3 regions of the Streptomyces spongiicola genome follow, and region 3 is predicted to be linked to each of the others. Evidence: predicted binding sites of a transcription regulator. Region 3 holds the regulator's gene; each other region holds the start of a gene.

The links. Region 3 encodes HrcA, which represses chaperone genes, less so after heat shock. Its sites were predicted from a motif close to TTNGCACTCNGNNNNNCNGAGTGCNAA; they were not measured.
Positions count from the first base shown of each region.
Region 1: the regulator HrcA is predicted to act here: its motif matches at 4,383-4,409, upstream of groL (chaperonin GroEL).
Region 2: the regulator HrcA is predicted to act here: its motif matches at 3,733-3,759, upstream of groES (co-chaperone GroES).

Region 1 is NZ_CP029254.1:3,178,814-3,185,064, reverse strand. Features, by position in the region: gene DDQ41_RS13885 (DUF11 domain-containing protein) at 1-208, opposite strand, end outside; gene DDQ41_RS13880 (glucosyl-3-phosphoglycerate synthase) at 374-1,333, opposite strand; SAM riboswitch class I at 1,452-1,598, shown strand; gene thrC (threonine synthase) at 1,616-2,908, shown strand; gene DDQ41_RS13870 (MoaD/ThiS family protein) at 2,905-3,180, shown strand; gene DDQ41_RS13865 (cold-shock protein) at 3,622-3,825, shown strand; gene groL (chaperonin GroEL) at 4,535-6,157, shown strand.
Region 2 is NZ_CP029254.1:4,330,776-4,337,026, forward strand. Features, by position in the region: gene DDQ41_RS19220 (hypothetical protein) at 1-134, shown strand, start outside; gene DDQ41_RS19225 (class I SAM-dependent methyltransferase) at 464-1,780, opposite strand; gene DDQ41_RS19230 (polysaccharide deacetylase family protein) at 1,836-2,927, shown strand; gene groES (co-chaperone GroES) at 3,907-4,215, shown strand; gene groL (chaperonin GroEL) at 4,316-5,938, shown strand.
Region 3 is NZ_CP029254.1:1,454,727-1,460,977, reverse strand. Features, by position in the region: gene DDQ41_RS06375 (DUF3097 domain-containing protein) at 1-350, opposite strand, end outside; gene DDQ41_RS06370 (MBL fold metallo-hydrolase) at 361-1,083, opposite strand; gene hrcA (heat-inducible transcriptional repressor HrcA) at 1,272-2,288, shown strand; gene dnaJ (molecular chaperone DnaJ) at 2,289-3,425, shown strand; gene DDQ41_RS06355 (nitronate monooxygenase) at 3,652-4,725, shown strand; gene DDQ41_RS06350 (16S rRNA (uracil(1498)-N(3))-methyltransferase) at 4,722-5,453, shown strand; gene DDQ41_RS06345 (hypothetical protein) at 5,991-6,251, shown strand, end outside.

The sequences.
Region 1 (6,251 bases), 1.7 Mb from region 3:
CCTCAAGGTCGGGGGTCGGCGCCGACCGGGCGGGAGCCGCCGGCGCGAAGCCCGTCGTGGCGGTCGCGGCCCCCGCGGCGACCGCCAGGGCCCCGAGGAGCCGGGGCCGATTGCCTCTGCTGCGCCCGCGGATCCTCGTCCGGTCCCGGCCGGGCACGGCCCGATCCGGACGGGAGAGCCGTGCGCCCTCTGATCTCACATTGCCCATAAGTCTGAAATGTAGACAATCATCCCGGCTGGGCCGTGTTACGCCGCGCCCGTGTCGCACCGCGCCGCGCCCGTGCTGCGTCGTGCTCGTGCTCGTGCTCGTGCTCGTGTCACGCCGCTCCTCCGCTCCTGCGCTCCTCCGCTCCTGCGCTCCTCCGCTCCTCCGCTACGCCGCGCCCGTGTTGCGCCGTCCCGCCCGGGCCGCGTACTCGGGGACGTCCCTCATCGGTGGCCGCTCCTCCGTGTCCACCGCGTGCGTTCGCGGGACGAACCCGTCCTCGGCGCGCTCGAACTGGGTCAGCGCCGGGCGGACCAGGTGTCCACGCGAGAGGCGCAGCTGGGCGGTGCGGTAGATCGCCGCCGCCATCCGGCCCAGCGCCTGGCCGTCCTGGTGGCGGTGCCGCCGTACGCCCACGTCCACCTGCGCCAGCGCGTCCAGGCCCACCGTGTGCAGCGCGTCCACCAGCAGGCCCAGCTCCACCCCGTAGCCGACCGGGAACGGCAGCCGCTCCAGGAGCGAGCGGCGCGCCGCGTACTCCCCGCCGAGCGGCTGGACGAACCCCGCGAGCTGCGGCCAGTGCAGATTGAGCAGCGGTCGCGCCACCAGTTCGGTCACCCTGCCGCCCTGGCCGGGCGTGTCGCCGAGCGGCCGGTCGTACATCGCCTTGACGAACTGCACCTCGGGGTCGGTCAGCAGCGGGCCGACGATCCCGGAGACGAAGCCGGCGGAGAACTCCTTCAGGTCGGCGTCGACGAAGCAGACGACGTCGCCGGTGGTCGCCAGCAGGGAGCGCCACAGCACCTCGCCCTTGCCCGGTACGGCCGGGACGCGCGGGAGTACGGAGTCCCGGTGCACCACCCGGGCGCCGGCCCGGGCCGCCGACTCGGCGGTGCGGTCCGTCGACCCCGAGTCGACGACGACCAGCTCGTCGACGAGCGGTACCGCGCCGGTCATCAGTTCGCGCCGGATCGCGGTGACGATCTCGCCGACCGTCGCCTCCTCGTTCAGCGCGGGGAGCACCACGCTGACCGTGGTGCCCTGCTTGGCGGACAGCAGCCGGTCCAGTGGGCGGTCGGCCACCGACCAGGACCGCCGGGCCAGCCAGCGCTCCACCTCTTCCAGCACATGATCTCCATCTCGCGGATCGGACGGTCGTCTCAAGCGTCCGGGGGTTCGGTTACAGTCTTGAACAACGCGGACCGCCGATGCATGTCGGGGTCGCCACGCGGACACAACCGAATACCGCTCATCCAGAGGGGCAGAGGGACACGGCCCGTTGAAGCCCCGGCAACCCTCCAGCCGATCTCGTCGCGCGTCGCGGCCGAGGCTCACGGCTAGGGAAGGTGCCAATTCCGTCTCGCGGCGAGGTGCGCCGCGGGGAAGATGAGGAGAAAGGGCCTCGCCTCCATGGCTGTGCAGACCGTCGCCACCACTTCCGATTCTGCCGACACCGTCGACCTGGGTCCCGCCTCCGGGCTCTCCTGCCGCGAATGCGGTGAACGTTTCGCCCTCGGTCCGATCTTCGCCTGTGAGGCGTGTTTCGGGCCGCTCGAGGTCGTGTACGACCTGCCGGGCGGCGACCCCGAGGAACTGCGCAAGCGGATCGAGAGCGGTCCGGACAACATCTGGCGCTACGCGCCGCTGCTGCCCGTGCCCGCGGACGTGGCGGACAAGCCGAATCTGAACCCGGGCTTCACCAGGCTCGTCCGGGCCGACAACCTCGCCCGTGAGTTCGGCGTCACCGGCGGCCTCTGGGTCAAGGACGACTCCGGGAACCCCACGCACTCCTTCAAGGACCGGGTCGTGGCCCAGGCGATCGAGGCCGCCCGCGCCTTCGGTTTCACGACGCTCTCCTGCTCCTCCACGGGCAACCTGGCCGGCGCGGTCGGCGCCGCGGCCGCCCGTGCCGGCTTCCGTTCCTGCGTGTTCATCCCGCACGACCTGGAGCAGGGCAAGGTCGTGATGGCCGCCGTCTACGGTGGCGAGCTGGTCGGCATCGAGGGCAACTACGACGACGTCAACCGCTTCTGCTCCGAACTCATCGGCGACCCGGCGGGCGAGGGGTGGGGCTTCGTCAACGTCAATCTCCGCCCGTACTACGCCGAGGGTTCCAAGACGCTGGCGTACGAGATCTGCGAGCAGCTCGGCTGGCGGCTGCCGGATCAGATCGTCATCCCCATCGCCTCCGGCTCCCAGCTCACCAAGATCGACAAGGGGCTCCAGGAGCTGGTCGGGCTGGGCCTGGTGGAGGACCGGCCCTACCGGATCTTCGGCGCCCAGGCCGAGGGCTGCTCCCCCGTGTCCGCGGCCTTCAAGGCCGGCCACGACGTGGTCAGGCCGCAGAAGCCGGACACCATCGCCAAGTCCCTGGCGATCGGCAACCCGGCGGACGGCCCCTATGTGCTGGACATCTGCCGGCGCACCGGCGGCGCGGTGGAGGACGTCACCGACGAGGAGATCGTGGACGCGATCAAGCTGCTGGCCCGCACCGAGGGCATCTTCACCGAGACCGCGGGCGGCACGACCCTCGGCGTGGCGAAGAAGCTGATCGAGGCCGGGGTGATCGACCCGGCCCTCACCACGGTGGTCGTCAACACGGGTGACGGCCTCAAGACCCTCGACGCGGTGGCCCCGACCACGGGTATGTCCGCAGTCATCCGCCCCAACCTGGACTCCTTCCGAGAGGCTGGCCTCGTATGAGCGTCAACGTCCGCATCCCCACCATCCTCCGCACCTACACCGGCGGGCGGGCCGAGGTCCCGGCCGAGGGCGCAACCCTCGCCGAGGTCATCGCCGACCTGGAGAAGAACCACACGGGCATCGCGGCCCGGGTCCTGGACGACCAGGGCAGGCTCCGCCGTTTCGTGAACGTGTACGTCAACGACGACGACGTGCGCTTCGAGCAGGGCCTGGAGACGGCGACCCCGGACGGCGTCGGCGTGTCGATCATCCCCGCGGTGGCCGGCGGCTGACCGTCACCCAGAGTCAGCAGAAGAGCCCCCTCCGCAAGCTCTGCGGAGGGGGCGTTTCTGTAGGGTTGAGCGCGATAGAGTTGGGGAAGCCCCCTCCGCCGCGTGTGCCAGGCGCATATGAGAACGCCTTCTTGCACGACGAGAAACAGCCAAAGTATTCGAGCATTGTGCGCGTTAAGTGCGCTTTGCCCGGCCCGACTTGCCCGGGAATGCTCGCATTTCTCTTGAATCGTCCTTTCAGCCCTGCCCGGAATTCTCGTCCGATTGACCTGTTGCAGACGGCAGTTGGACAGATACATTCAGCCGCGGTCGACGCGTTCCGGCGCACTCCCATGGGGTCGTCCCCATGCCCCTCCGGGCACAGGGAAACCGCAGGGTGAGGTCTGACCCGGGTCCGCGAAGTGCGGTCCTGTGCAAGGGCCAGTAATAGGGGAGTTAGGCATGGCTCAGGGCACCGTCAAGTGGTTCAACGCGGAGAAGGGGTATGGCTTCATCGCGGTCGACGGTGGTGCGGATGTTTTCGTCCACTACAGCGCGATCCAGATGGACGGGTACCGCACCCTGGAGGAGGGGCAGCGAGTCGAGTTCGAGATCTCGCAGGGCCAGAAGGGGCCGCAGGCGGACATGGTCCGCGTAGCCGGCTGAGCGCCGACTGACTGCAGCAAAGTGACGGAGGGTCCGTGCCGGCGGCACGGACCCTCCGCCGTGCGTGGGCCGTCCGCCGTGCGTGCCCCCGCCAGGCACCGCGGCGCCGCGCCCGGCGGGGGCGCGGGGGCGCGGGCGCTTGGGCGTGCCCGGGGCTGGACGCGAGGCTTCCTGCCGGGGTGCCGTGCTCCGGGTGCCGCGCTCGGGGTGCCGTGCTCGGGGTGCCGTGCTCCGAGTGCCGCGTTCGGGGTGTGGTGCTCTGCGAGGGATGGGGCGCTCTGCGTCGGGGTGGCCGCGGCGCCCCGTGCCGGGAGCGGACGGGGCGTCCCCGGCCTGGACGGGTACGGCGGCGTGTGCGGGGACGGGGGAGGTTCGGCGTGCCCGGAGGCCGGCGCCGTGCCGTGCCGTGCCGTGCCGTGCCCGGGGCGGACGCGGCGCCCCGGGCTCTGGGTGGACGCGCCGGTGCGCCCCCGGGCGGACGTGGTACGGCCTCCGGGCGGGAGCCCGAGTCGCGGTCGCGTCTTGCACTCGCCGGGTCCGAGTGCTAATCATTGGCGTTAGCACTCTACGAGTGAGAGTGACAACGAAGGACCGGGTCGGTGAGGTCCGCAGGCCGGGTGGGGCAAGGAACCACAAGGCACGCAGGCCGTCCGTCGCGGGCACCAGCGCGGTCCGGAGCATCCACCCCAGTCCGGGAGGACCACTTCACATGGCCAAGATCATCGCGTTCGACGAGGAGGCACGGCGCGGTCTCGAGCGCGGGATGAACCAGCTCGCCGACGCCGTCAAGGTCACCCTTGGCCCCAAGGGCCGGAACGTCGTCCTCGAGAAGAAGTGGGGCGCCCCCACGATCACCAACGACGGTGTCTCCATCGCCAAGGAGATCGAGCTCGAGGACCCGTACGAGAAGATCGGCGCCGAGCTGGTCAAGGAAGTCGCCAAGAAGACGGACGACGTCGCCGGCGACGGTACGACCACCGCGACCGTCCTCGCCCAGGCGCTGGTCCGCGAGGGCCTGCGCAACGTGGCGGCCGGCGCCAACCCGATGGCCCTGAAGCGCGGTATCGAGAAGGCCGTCGAGGCCGTCTCCGGCGCGCTGCTCGACCAGGCCAAGGAGGTCGAGACCAAGGAGCAGATCGCTTCCACCGCCTCCATCTCCGCCGCCGACACCCAGATCGGCGAGCTCATCGCCGAGGCGATGGACAAGGTCGGCAAGGAAGGCGTCATCACCGTCGAGGAGTCCCAGACCTTCGGTCTGGAGCTGGAACTCACCGAGGGTATGCGCTTCGACAAGGGCTACATCTCGGCCTACTTCGCGACCGACATGGAGCGCATGGAGGCCGCCCTCGAGGACCCGTACATCCTCATCTTCAACGGCAAGGTCTCCTCGGTGAAGGACCTGCTCCCGCTGCTGGAGAAGGTCATGCAGTCGGGCAAGCCGCTGCTGATCATCGCCGAGGACGTCGAGGGCGAGGCCCTGTCGACCCTGGTCGTCAACAAGATCCGCGGCACCTTCAAGTCCGTCGCCGTCAAGGCCCCGGGCTTCGGCGACCGCCGCAAGGCCATGCTCGGCGACATCGCCATCCTCACCGGTGGCACGGTCGTCTCCGAGGAGGTCGGCCTCAAGCTCGAGAACGCGGGCCTGGACCTGCTGGGCCGCGCGCGCAAGGTCGTCATCACCAAGGACGAGACCACGATCGTCGACGGTGCCGGTGAGAGCGACCAGGTCCAGGGCCGGGTCAACCAGATCCGCGCCGAGATCGAGAACTCCGACTCGGACTACGACCGCGAGAAGCTCCAGGAGCGCCTCGCGAAGCTGGCCGGCGGCGTGGCCGTCATCAAGGCCGGTGCCGCGACCGAGGTCGAGCTCAAGGAGCGCAAGCACCGCATCGAGGACGCCGTCCGCAACGCCAAGGCGGCCGTCGAGGAGGGCATCGTCGCCGGTGGTGGCGTGGCCCTGCTCCAGGCCGCCCAGGTCTTCGAGAAGCTCGAGCTCGACGGTGACGAGGCCACCGGTGCCGCCGCTGTGAAGCTGGCCCTGGAGGCCCCGCTGAAGCAGATCGCCGTCAACGCCGGCCTCGAGGGCGGCGTCGTGGTGGAGAAGGTGCGCAACCTGACCCCGGGCCACGGCCTGAACGCCGCGACCGGCGAGTACGTCGACCTCGTCGCCGAGGGCATCATCGACCCGGCCAAGGTGACCCGCTCCGCGCTCCAGAACGCCGCGTCGATCGCCGCGCTCTTCCTCACCACCGAGGCCGTCATCGCCGACAAGCCGGAGAAGGCCGCCGCGGCCGCTCCGGGCGGCATGCCGGGCGGTGACATGGACTTCTGATCGACCCTGAGGTTGATCGACCGTCCTTAACCGAGGGCGGCACCCCCACTCCCGGGGGTGCCGCCCTCGGCTTTTCGGCTTCCGCCCGAGCGCG
Region 2 (6,251 bases), 2.9 Mb from region 3:
GGTGGGAGACGGACGGCCCGGACGACGAACTGCCCGAGCTGCCCGAGCCGGACAACGGGCTGATCGGCCGCCCGGTGCACCGCTGGCGGTTCCAGTCGCTCGACTTCTCCGAAGCGGACTTCACCGGCGGCTGAGCCGTTGTCAGGCCCGGCGGGCGGTGCCCCGCGGCGTCCCGCGCCCGCCCGGGGTGCCCCGCGGCGTCCCGCGCCCGCCCGGGGTGCCCCGCGGCGTCCCGCGTCCGCCTGGGGTGTTCCGCGGCGTCCCGCGTCCGCCTGGGGTGTTCCGCGCCCGCCCGGGGTGTTCCGCGGGCGTCCCACGTCCGCCCGGGGTGCCCCGCGGCGTCCCGCGCCCGCCTGGGGCGTCCCGCGCCCGCCTGGGGCGACCCGCGTCCGCCCGGGGTGTCCCGCGGGCGTCCCGCGTCCGCCCGGGGTGTTCGCGTCCGCCCCGGGCGACCCGCGGTCCGTCAGACGGGCGCCGGCGCCCCGACCAGCACGGTGGGCGCGCCGGCCACCCGGGTCAGGAAGATCGTGGCCGCGTTCGGTCCGCTCGGCTTCACCCTGCGGCGCAGTTCCTCGGGTTCGACCGCCGATCCGCGCTTCTTGACGGTGAGTGTGCCGACCCCCCGCTCGCGCAGCAGGGCCTTGAGTCTCTTGAGGTTGAACGGGAGTTCGTCGGTGATCTCGTACGCGGTCGCCCACGGCGTCGGGCGCAGCTCGTCGGCCGTGATGTACGCGATCGTCGCGTCGAGCAGGCCGCCGTCGAGTTCCTCGGCGACCTCCGCGACCAGATGGGCGCGGATGACCGCTCCGTCGGGTTCGTAGAGGTAGCGGCCGGTCTTCCGCACGCCCGGATCGGGCAGCCCGCGCCCTGCGAGCCGGGCTCCGGACGGCAGCAGGGTGGCGCGCCGGGACCCCGGCGCGGTGCCGAACCAGAGCACGGCCTCCTTCACGTCCCCGTGGTCGGAGATCCACTCGGCCTCGGCGTCCCCGGGGATCGCCTCGTGCGGGACACCTGGCGCGATCTTGAGCGCAGCGAGGCGCGCCGTCCGAGCCGCGCCCACGGCCCAGGACAGCGGCGGTGAGTACGCCTCCGGGTCGAAGATCCGGCCACTGCCGCCCTTCGGTCCGCGTCCGCGGCCGCCCCCCGGCCGGCCTGCGCGGCGGGCGGGGTCGGCGAAGACGGCGTCGTGGGAGGACGTCCCGACCTCGGTGACATCGGCCCGGCGGACCTCGATCAGCGGGGCCAGCCCCAGCGCCTCTGCGTTGGCCCGGGCGGCTTCGGCGGCGAGCGGGTCGTGGTCCACCGCGAGTACGGAGATCCCGGCGCGGGCCAGCGCGATCGCGTCACCGCCTATCCCGCAGCACAGGTCCGCCACGCTCCGTACCCCGAGTGCCGCGAACCGGGCGGCGCGGTGGGCGGCGACGGACGCCCGGGTCGACTGCTCCACGCCGTTGGGCGTGAAGTACATCCGGTAGGCGTCCCCGGCGCCGAACTTCGCCACCGCCCGCTGCCTCAGCCGCGCCTGTGCCAGCGCCGCCGAGACCAGCCCGGCCGGATGGTCGCGGCGCAGTCTGGTGGCCACGGCCAGCTCCTGTCCCGGGTCGTGGTCCCGGAGGGCGGTGAGCAGGGCCTGCCCTTCGGCGGTGAGCAGAGGGGCGAGGGCGGAGGGCGAGCCGGCGTCGTTCACCCGGCCATTGTCGGCCAGCCGGGGGACGGTGTGCGGCCGGGCGGCGCGGTCGGGCCCTCGTGGGCCCGAGGCGCTGACAGGATGCGACGCCATGCAGCAAGTACGACAAAACGAAAAGAAGACAGCAATTCGGTGCAGACGTACCTGGATGTGCGTGCTGCTCGCCATGGCCGTCGGCTCGGGCTGTGCCGCCGGGGGCGGTCAGGCCACCGGCGGGGCCGGGGCCACCGGCAAGGCGGGCGCGTCCGGCGCCGCCGCTGCTCCCGCGCACGGCCGGGAGCGGGGCCCCTCGGGGGCACCGGGGTCCTCCGGCTCGCCGGGGCGGGAGGCCCGGAAGGGCGGGCCGGCCGGCGAGGGGGACGGCGGAACGGGGACCCGCGAGGACAAGGGCGAGGAGGGAGGCGGGAAGGACTCCGCCGAGGACGGTGGGCGGCGGACCAAGGGCGAGCGCGGCGAGGACCGGGAGCGGGCGGGGGAGAAGGCCGCCGCGGCCGAGGCGCATGCGAAGCGCACGAAGGAGATCCAGGCCGCCCGGGCGGCCGCGGCCAAGCGCTGGGGACTCCGCCGGACGCCGCTTCCCGCGCCTCCGCCGCCCGGCGAGAAGCCGCGGATCACCACCCGGAAGGGCTTCGAGGTCGACCGCCACAAGGGCCTGCCGCCCGTCTTCACCACCGTGCCCACCAAGCAGAAGGTCGTCTTCCTGACGATCGACGACGGTGCGGAGAAGGACCCGGAGCTGCTGCGGATGATGAGCGAACTCCGCATCCCCTACAGCGCCTTCCTCAGCGACTACGTCGTCCGCGACGACTACGGCTACTTCGAGAGGATGCAGGGCCGCGGCGTCTCCCTGCACAACCACACGCTCACCCACCCGTATCTGCCGGCGCTGCCCTACGCGAAGCAGCAGGCGGAGATCTGCGGGCAGCAGGCCGGGATGGAGAAGCGGTTCGGCAAGCGGCCGCGCCTGTTCCGGCCGCCGTACGGCAGTTACAACCGGGACACCCTGCGGGCCGCCGCGTCGTGCGGCGTGAAGGCCGTGCCGCTGTGGGCTGCTGAGGCGTTCCCCGACCACATGGAATGGCGCGAGTGGGACCGGGACCTGCATCCCGGCGACATCATCCTCACGCACTTCCGCGGCAAGGGGGAGTGGAAGGGCAGCATGCCGGACATGATCCGCCAGGTGATGAAGGTCGTCACGGAGAAGGGCTACGCCGTGGCGCGGCTGGAGGACTACGTCTGAGGCCGCCTGCCGCCTGCCGCCTGCCGCCTGCCGCCTGCCGCCTGCCGCCTGCCGCGCGCCGGCCTGCCGCCGGGCCGTCGTGTGCGACGGGCGTGTCGCCTGTCGGCGCCCAGGCCCGGCGGGTGCGGCGGTTGTGGCGGGTGTCGCGGGTGTTGCGGGCCCGGCGGGCCGGGCGGGCCCGCCGGGTGTGGCGGGTGGTGCCGGTGCGGTGGGTGCGGTGGGTCGGGGCGCGGGCGGTTGCCACCCGGGTGCCGCGCGGCGGGCCTGCCGCGTTTCGTCTGGTGCCGCCCGGTTGGGCAGGTGTGACGGATCTGGCAGTTGTGACATGTGTGGGCGGGTGCCGCCGGGGCGTCGTGTGCGACGGGCGTGTCGCCTGTCGGCGCCCAGGCCCGGCGGGTGCGGCGGTTGTCGCGGGTGTCGCGGGCCCGGCGGGTGCGGCGGTTGTCGCGGGTGTGGCGGGTGGTGCCGGTGTGGCGGGTGGTGCCGGTGTGGCGGGTGGTGCCGGTGCGGTGGGTGCGGTGGGTCGGGGCGCGGGCGGGTGCCACCCGGGTGCCGCGCGGCGGGCCTGTCGCGCTTCGTCCGGTGCCGCCCGGGCCGTCGTGCGAGGCCGGAAGCGGGCGCGAGGAGCCGGCTGCCGCTCGGCCGAGGCCGCCCGCGTGGCCGGCGGTACGGGGCCGCCCACGGCGGCTCCCCGCGCCCCCGCCATGGCCCCCACCAAGGCCCCCGCGCCGCCGCCCGCGGCTTCCGCACCCGGGGAGAGGCGTGGCCGAACCGGTCGGCGCGAATCGGCCGAACACGCAGTGCATTGGCACTCCGCTTGACCGAGTGCTAATCCCGGTCATAGTCTCGGCTCTGGCACTCCCCACCGGAGAGTGCCAACACAGCGACGGGCAGGTCCGGCACCCGCGACGACGGATCCACCTGGTCGCCACCTCAGACAGATGAACCCCGTGAGATCTCCGAAGGGGGAGGTCGGATCGTGACGACCACCAGCTCCAAGGTTGCCATCAAGCCGCTCGAGGACCGCATTGTGGTCCAGCCGCTCGACGCCGAGCAGACCACCGCCTCTGGCCTGGTCATTCCGGACACCGCCAAGGAGAAGCCCCAGGAGGGCGTCGTCCTGGCCGTCGGTCCGGGACGCTTCGAGAACGGCGAGCGTCTTCCGCTCGACGTGAAGACCGGCGATGTCGTGCTCTACAGCAAGTACGGCGGCACCGAGGTGAAGTACAGCGGCGAGGAGTACCTCGTCCTCTCGGCCCGCGACGTGCTCGCGATCGTCGAGAAGTAGTTCACCGCAGTTTTGCCCGGAACCGCGCCCCTGGCCCCCGCTGATGATGAAGCCGGGCGGCGAGGGGCGCGGTCCGTCTTGAGAGGACTTGAGAAGCTCCATGGCGAAGATCCTGAAGTTCGACGAGGACGCCCGTCGCGCCCTTGAGCGCGGCGTCAACAAGCTCGCCGACACGGTCAAGGTGACGATCGGCCCCAGGGGCCGCAACGTCGTGATCGACAAGAAGTTCGGTGCCCCCACCATCACCAACGACGGTGTCACGATCGCCCGCGAGGTCGAGATCGAGGACCCGTACGAGAACCTCGGCGCCCAGCTGGTGAAGGAGGTGGCGACCAAGACCAACGACATCGCGGGCGACGGCACCACCACCGCCACCGTGCTCGCCCAGGCCCTGGTCCGCGAGGGTCTGCGCAACGTCGCCGCCGGCGCCTCCCCGGCCGCCCTGAAGAAGGGCATCGACGCCGCGGTCAAGGCCGTCTCCGACGAGCTGATCAGCACCGCGCGGCCGATCGAGGAGAAGTCCGACATCGCCGCCGTCGCCGCGCTGTCCGCCCAGGACCAGCAGGTCGGCGAGCTCATCGCCGAGGCGATGGACAAGGTCGGCAAGGACGGTGTCATCACCGTCGAGGAGTCCAACACCTTCGGTCTGGAGCTGGACTTCACCGAGGGCATGGCCTTCGACAAGGGTTACCTGTCGCCGTACATGGTGACCGACCAGGAGCGTATGGAGGCCGTCCTCGACGACCCGTACATCCTCATCAACCAGGGCAAGATCTCCTCCATCCAGGACCTGCTGCCGCTGCTGGAGAAGGTCATCCAGGCCGGTGCCTCCAAGCCGCTGCTGATCATCGCCGAGGACGTGGAGGGCGAGGCCCTGTCCACCCTCGTCGTCAACAAGATCCGCGGCACCTTCAACGCGGTCGCGGTCAAGGCCCCCGGCTTCGGTGACCGCCGCAAGGCGATGCTGCAGGACATGGCCACCCTCACCGGTGCCACCGTCATCGCCGAGGAGGTCGGCCTCAAGCTCGACCAGGCCGGTCTGGACGTGCTGGGCACCGCCCGCCGGGTCACCGTCACCAAGGACGACACCACCGTCGTCGACGGCGGCGGCAAGAGCGAGGACGTGGCCGGCCGTATCGCGCAGATCAAGGCCGAGATCGAGGCCACGGACTCCGACTGGGACCGCGAGAAGCTCCAGGAGCGCCTCGCGAAGCTGGCCGGCGGCGTGTGCGTGATCAAGGTCGGCGCCGCCACCGAGGTGGAGCTGAAGGAGAAGAAGCACCGTCTGGAGGACGCCATCTCCGCGACCCGCGCCGCGGTCGAGGAGGGCATCGTCTCCGGTGGTGGCTCCGCCCTGGTCCACGCCGTCAAGGTGCTGGAGGGCAACCTCGGCAAGGACGGCGACGAGGCCACCGGTGTCGCGGTCGTGCGCCGCGCCGCCGTCGAGCCGCTGCGCTGGATCGCCGAGAACGCCGGCCTCGAGGGCTACGTCATCACCGCCAAGGTCGCGGAGCTGGACAAGGGCAACGGCTTCAACGCCGCCACCGGCGAGTACGGCGACCTGGTGAAGGCCGGCGTCATCGACCCGGTCAAGGTCACCCGCTCGGCCCTGGAGAACGCCGCCTCGATCGCCTCCCTGCTGCTCACCACCGAGACCCTCGTGGTGGAGAAGAAGGAAGAGGAGCCGGCGGAGGCGGGCCACGGTCACGGCCACGCGCACTGACCCGCAGGGCTCACCGTCCGTCCAGGACACCGGAATGCCACCACTCCCCGGGAGGGGGGTGGTGGCATTTTCCTTGTGCTCCTTGCGTCCCCTGTGCGCGGTGCCCCGAACGGGGTGCCCTGAACGGGGTTCGCCGCCGGCGCCAGGGGGACGGACCGAGCGGCCCTGCCCCTCGCACGGCCGGACAGCCGTTCACCCCCGGACGGTCCCCCGGGCGGCCCCCCGGGCGGCCCCTTCTCGCCGGCTGCGCCTGTGCGCGAGCCCCCGGCGGCCCCGCCGGCCGGACATCCTGCGAAGCCAGGACAACCCGGCG
Region 3 (6,251 bases):
TCGTGCCGGCCCTCCACGTAGATGCGGCCGGCGCGGGCGACCCTGGCGCGCCCCCCGGGCACCGCGATCGATCCGGAGGCCGTGCGGGCGGGCCCGGCGGGCCCGCCGGACGCGGGCCGGACCAGGGTGGCGGGCTTTCCCTCGAGCAGGAATCCCCGTGGCTCCATCGGGAACACCCGGTGTTTGCCGAAGCGGTCCTCCAGCGTCACCGCCCCCGCCTCGCAGCGGACCACCGCGCCGCAGAAGCCGGTGGTGACCTCCTCGACCACCAGGCCGGGGTCGGCGGGGACCTCGGGCACGGCGGCGGGCCGCTTCCACGGGGGCGTCAGATCGGGGCTGTAGCTGCGCATCGGCCAGACGCTACGGCACCCCGAACCGCCGGGCCAGTTCATCGCGTTGGGCGCGTACGAAGGCGGCGTCCACCACCGCCCCGTGCCCCGGCACGTACACCGCGTCCTCCCCGCCCAGGGCGAGCAGCCGGTCCAGCGCCGCCGGCCAGCGGGACGGGATGGCGTCCGGTCCGGCCTGCGGGTCGCCCGACTCCTCCACCAGGTCGCCGCAGAAGACGACCGCGCGGTCGCCGGGCACCAGCAGCACCAGGTCGTGGCGGCTGTGGCCCGGGCCGGCGTTCGCCAGCATCACCCGGAGGCCGCCGAGGTCGAGCGTCCACTCGCCGGAGACGGTGTGCCGCGGGACGACCAGTGCGTCGACGGCCGTCGTCGCGTCCTCCGGCGGCATCCCGTGGCGGATCGCGTCGTCGCGGAGCACGGCCCGGTCCCGCAGCAGGACCCCGTCGACACCGACCGCGCCGTACACCTCGGCCTCCGGGAACGCCGCGGTGCCGAGCACATGGTCGAAGTGGGGGTGGCTGAGCGCGATGTGCGTCACACTCCGGCCGCCGAGCAGAGCCTCGGCCTGCGCCCGCAGCTCCTCCCCCTCGCGGAGTGTCGCGCCCGTGTCGTACAGGAGCGCCGCACTCCCGCCGGCGACCAGTCCCGCCGTCGCGTCCCAGACGGGCAGTCGGCGCCGCCCCACGCCGCGAGCGAGCCGTTCCCAGCCGAAGTCTTCCCAACGGACGTCCATACGGCGACGCTATCCCGGAGCGAAGAGCGCCGTCCCGCCCCGCCGCGGCGGGGCGGGGTGTCCGGCCGCCCTTGCTAGGGATGTACCTCCCGGCCGTACACTGGGCCGGGGAAAGCTGGCACTCAGTGAGGCCGAGTGCCAGACCAGGGCCGAAGGACCGCCGAGGAACCAAGCTGGAGGTGTGCGCCATGCTCAGCGAACGCAGACTCGAGGTGCTGCGCGCCATCGTCCAGGACTATGTCGGCACCGAGGAGCCCGTCGGCTCCAAGGCCCTCACCGAGCGGCACAGGCTCGGCGTGTCGCCGGCGACCGTGCGCAACGACATGGCCGTGCTGGAGGACGAGGGCTACATCGCCCAGCCCCACACCAGCGCCGGCCGCATCCCCACGGACAAGGGCTACCGCCTGTTCGTGGACAGGCTCGCCGGGGTCAAGCCGCTGTCGTCGCCCGAGCGCCGCGCGATCCAGAACTTCCTCGAGAGCGCCGTCGACCTCGACGACGTCGTCGCCCGCACGGTGCGGCTGCTGGCGCAGCTGACCAGGCAGGTCGCCGTCGTCCAGTACCCCTCGCTCACCCGCTCCACCGTGCGGCACGTGGAGCTGCTGGCGCTGGCCCCGGCCCGGCTGATGCTGGTGCTGATCACGGACACCGGACGGGTCGAGCAGCGGCACGTCGACTGCCCCGCGCCGTTCTCCGACACCTCGCTCGCCGACCTGCGGGCCCGGCTCAACAGCCGGGTCGTCGGGCGGCGGTTCACCGACGTGCCGCAGCTGGTTCAGGACCTTCCGGAGTCCTTCGACCTGGAGGACCGCGCCACCGTCACGACGGTGCTCTCGACCCTCCTTGAGACGCTGGTCGAGGACACCGAGGAACGGCTGATGATCGGCGGCACCGCCAATCTGACGCGCTTCGCCCACGACTTCCCCCTCACCATCCGGCCCGTGCTGGAGGCACTGGAGGAGCAGGTCGTGCTGCTGAAGCTGCTCGGAGAGGCCAAGGACCCGGGCATGACCGTACGGATCGGGCACGAGAACCTCCATGAGGGGCTCACTTCCACGTCCGTCGTCGCGGTCGGCTACGGTTCGGGCGACGAGGCAGTCGCCAAACTCGGCGTGGTCGGACCGACCCGCATGGACTACCCCGGAACGATGGGAGCGGTACGCGCAGTGGCACGTTACGTCGGACAGATCCTGGCGGAGTCGTAGGTGGCCACGGACTACTACGCCGTACTCGGCGTACGCCGCGACGCATCGCAGGACGAGATCAAGAAGGCCTTCCGGCGGCTCGCGCGGGAACTCCACCCGGACGTGAACCCGGACCCGAAGACGCAGGAGCGCTTCAAGGAGATCAACGCCGCGTACGAGGTGCTGTCGGACCCGCAGAAGAAGCAGGTCTACGATCTCGGCGGCGATCCGCTGTCCGCTGCCAACGGCGGCGCCGCGGGCGGCTTCGGCGCCGGCGGCTTCGGCAACTTCTCCGACATCATGGACGCGTTCTTCGGGACCGCGTCCCAGCGCGGGCCGAGGTCGCGGACGCGGCGCGGCCAGGACGCCATGATCCGGCTGGAGGTCGAGCTCAACGAGGCCGCGTTCGGCACCACGAAGGACATCCAGGTCGACACCGCCGTCGTGTGCACGACCTGCTCGGGCGAGGGCGCCGCGCCCGGTACGTCGGCGCAGACGTGCGACATGTGCCGCGGCCGCGGCGAGGTGTCGCAGGTCACCCGGTCCTTCCTGGGCCAGGTCATGACCTCGCGGCCGTGCCCCCAGTGCCAGGGCTTCGGGACCGTCGTCCCGACCCCGTGCCCGGAGTGCGCCGGCGACGGCCGGGTCCGGTCGCGCCGCACCCTGACCGTGAAGATCCCGGCAGGAGTGGACAACGGCACCCGCATCCAGCTGGCGGGCGAGGGCGAGGTGGGCCCGGGCGGCGGCCCCGCCGGCGATCTGTACGTCGAGATCCACGAGCTGCCGCACCCGGTGTTCCAGCGCCGCGGTGACGATCTGCACTGCACGGTGACCATTCCCATGACCGCGGGCGCCCTCGGCACGAAGGTGCCGCTGGAGACGCTCGACGGCGTGGAGGAGATCGACATCCGCCCCGGCACCCAGTCCGGCCAGTCGATCCCGCTGCACGGCCGGGGCGTCACCCACCTGCGCGGCGGGGGGCGCGGCGACCTGATCGTCCATGTCGAGGTGCAGACGCCCGGGAAGCTCGATCCCGAGCAGGAACGCCTGCTGCGGGAGCTGGCGAAGCTCCGCGGCGAGGAGCGGCCCATGGGCCAGTTCCAGCCGGGACAGCAGGGGCTGTTCTCCCGCCTCAAGGACGCGTTCAACGGCAGGTGACGCCGCCCCGCGGGCCTCGGGGTCCCGGCGGGGTCCCGGCGGGCCCTCGGGGTCGTGACCGGCACGGCGCCGTGCCCGCCCGCGGGCCCCGGCGGCGTCGGCACCCGGTGCGGGGCCGCGGCCCCGCACGCCCGTCCGTGCCGGTGGCGGTCGCGCCCCGGGGCCGGCCACGGGGTACCGGAGGGCGGGATTCGGACGTGGGGGCGGGGCATGGCACCATGCGGGCATGTCCTCCGCGCTGACCGATCTCTGCCGTCACCCGATCGTGCAGGCCCCCATGGCGGGAGGCGCTTCCCGGCCGGAACTCGTCGCCGCCGTGTCCGAGGCGGGGGGACTGGGGTTCCTCGCCGCCGGTTACAAGACCGCGGACGGGATGTACCAGGAGATCAAACAGCTTCGCGGTCTCACCGGGCGCCCGTTCGGGGTGAACCTGTTCATGCCGCAGCCCGCCTACGCCGACGCCGCGGCCGTCGACGTCTACCGGCACCAGCTCGCCGGCGAGGCCGGCTGGTACGGCACACCGCTCGGCGATCCCGACTCCGGCCGGGACGACGGCTACGAGGCCAAGCTCGCCGTCCTGCGGGACGACCCCGTGCCCGTGGTGTCGTTCACCTTCGGCTGCCCCACCGCCGCGGCCGTCGCCCGGCTGAGGCGCGCCGGGACGCTCACGGTCGTCACCGCCACCACGGCCGACGAGGCGCTGGCCGCGCAGCACGCGGGTGCCGACGCCGTCTGCGTGCAGGGCGTCGAGGCCGGCGGCCACCAGGGCACCCACCGCGACGACCCGGCCGACGACGGCGCCGGCATCGGCCTGCTCGCGCTGATCGCGCAGATCCGCGAGGCCGTGAGCCTGCCGATCGTCGGGGCGGGCGGCATCATGCGCGGCTCGCAGATCGCCGCCGTCCTGGCCGCGGGGGCCGAGGCGGCCCAGCTCGGCACCGCTTTCCTGGTGTGCCCGGAGTCCGGCGCGAACGCGTTGCACAAGCAGGCCATGACCAGTCCGCTGTTCGGCAGGACCGAGCTGACCCGGGCCTTCTCCGGTCGTCCCGCCCGCGGCCTCGTCAACCGGTTCATGAGGGAACACGGGCCGTACGCGCCCGCCGCCTACCCCGAGGTGCACCACCTCACCTCCGGTCTGCGCAAGGCCGCTGCCAAGGCCGGCGACCCGCAGGCCATGGCCCTCTGGGCCGGCCAGGGTCACCGCCTGGCCCGCTACCTTCCCGCCGGGCGCCTCATCGAGGTCCTCGCCGCAGAGACCGCCGCGGCCGCCGCCGCCCTCGCGCTCCGGAACCCTTCGTGACCGCCCCCGTCTTCCTGGTCGGAGAGGTCCGCACCGGCACCGTCACCCTGGACGGGCCCGAGGGGCGGCACGCCGTCTCCGTGCGCCGTCTGCGCGTGGGGGAGCAGATCGTCCTCACCGACGGCCGGGGCACCGGAGGCTACGGCACCGTCGCCGCAGTCGAGGGCAGGGATCGCCTCGACGTCACCGTCACGGAACTGCGCGAGGAGCCGGAACCCGCCCCCCGGATCACCGTCGTCCAGGCCCTGCCCAAGGGAGACCGCGGCGAACTCGCCGTCGAGACGATGACCGAGACCGGCGTCGACGTGATCGTGCCGTGGGCGGCCGCCCGCTGCATCACGCAGTGGAAGGGCGACCGCGGCGCCAAGTCCCTCGCCAGGTGGCGCTCCACGGCCCGTGAGGCGGGCAAGCAGTCACGGCGGCTCCGCTTCCCCGACGTGGCCGAGGCGGCCACGACCGGGCAGGTGGCCCGGCTGCTCGCAGGGGCGGACCTCGCGGTCGTGCTGCACGAGGAGGGCGCGGAACCGCTCGCGACCGCGCAACTGCCGTCCTCCGGGGACATCGTGCTGGTCGTCGGGCCCGAAGGGGGCGTCTCGCCGGAGGAGTCGGCCGTGTTCGCCGAGGCGGGCGCCAGGCCCTGCCGCCTGGGCAGGAGCGTCCTGCGGACCTCCACCGCGGGGACGGCGGCGTCCGCCCTGCTGCTCGGTCGCACCGGCCGCTGGTCCTGAACCGCTACGCCTTCCGCCGTGCGCCGCGGCTGCGGGCGCCCGCTCCTTACGACCGGCGGACGACCGGCGGAGGGCCGGCGGCGGGCCGGTGGCGGAGCGGCGGAGGGCAGAAGGCGGAGCGGCCCTCCCCGGCCGGTGCCGGCAGCGGCGAGGTCCCCGGCGGGGACCGGCCTCCCGGAGGCGTACGCCGCTGCGCCTTCGGCGAGGGCGCCGCCCGAACGCTCCCCTGCCCCTGTCCCTGTCCCTGTTGCTGTCTCTGTCTCTGTCTCTGTCTCTGTCTCTAGCCCGAGCCCGAGCCCGAGGCCCTGGCGCGACCCCGAGCCCCCGCCCCGAGGGTTCCCGGCCCCGGCCCCGAAGGTTTCCCGGCCCGGCCCCGACTGCGGCCCGGCCGAGCCGACCCCGGCCGGAGCAGGGAGAGCGGTGGTGCCTCGCCGAGTGGCGTCGCGCCCGCGAGTGTCACCCGTCCGGCTTATGTGAAGGGGCCGTTGGCCGCAAACGGTCTACCGTGCTCCCCCCTCTCCTGGCACGCTGCCGCCCATGACGGCCCCTCTCCGCCTGCGCTGCCTCCCCCGCCCGCTCCGTGTCCTGACCGCGTCCGCCTGCGCGGCCCTGACCGCTTCCGGCCTCGTGGCCTGCGACCCCGGGACATCCGGTGGTCTGAGCGCCATGGCGGTGTCGTACACCACCGACCGAGCGGGCACGCGGGCGCTGGAGGAGGAGGGTGTCCCCGTCCACTGGCTCAGCTGCTCGGCGCGGCTCAACAGCGCCACCGGCGCCTCCCCTTCGGGTCGCGCGGCG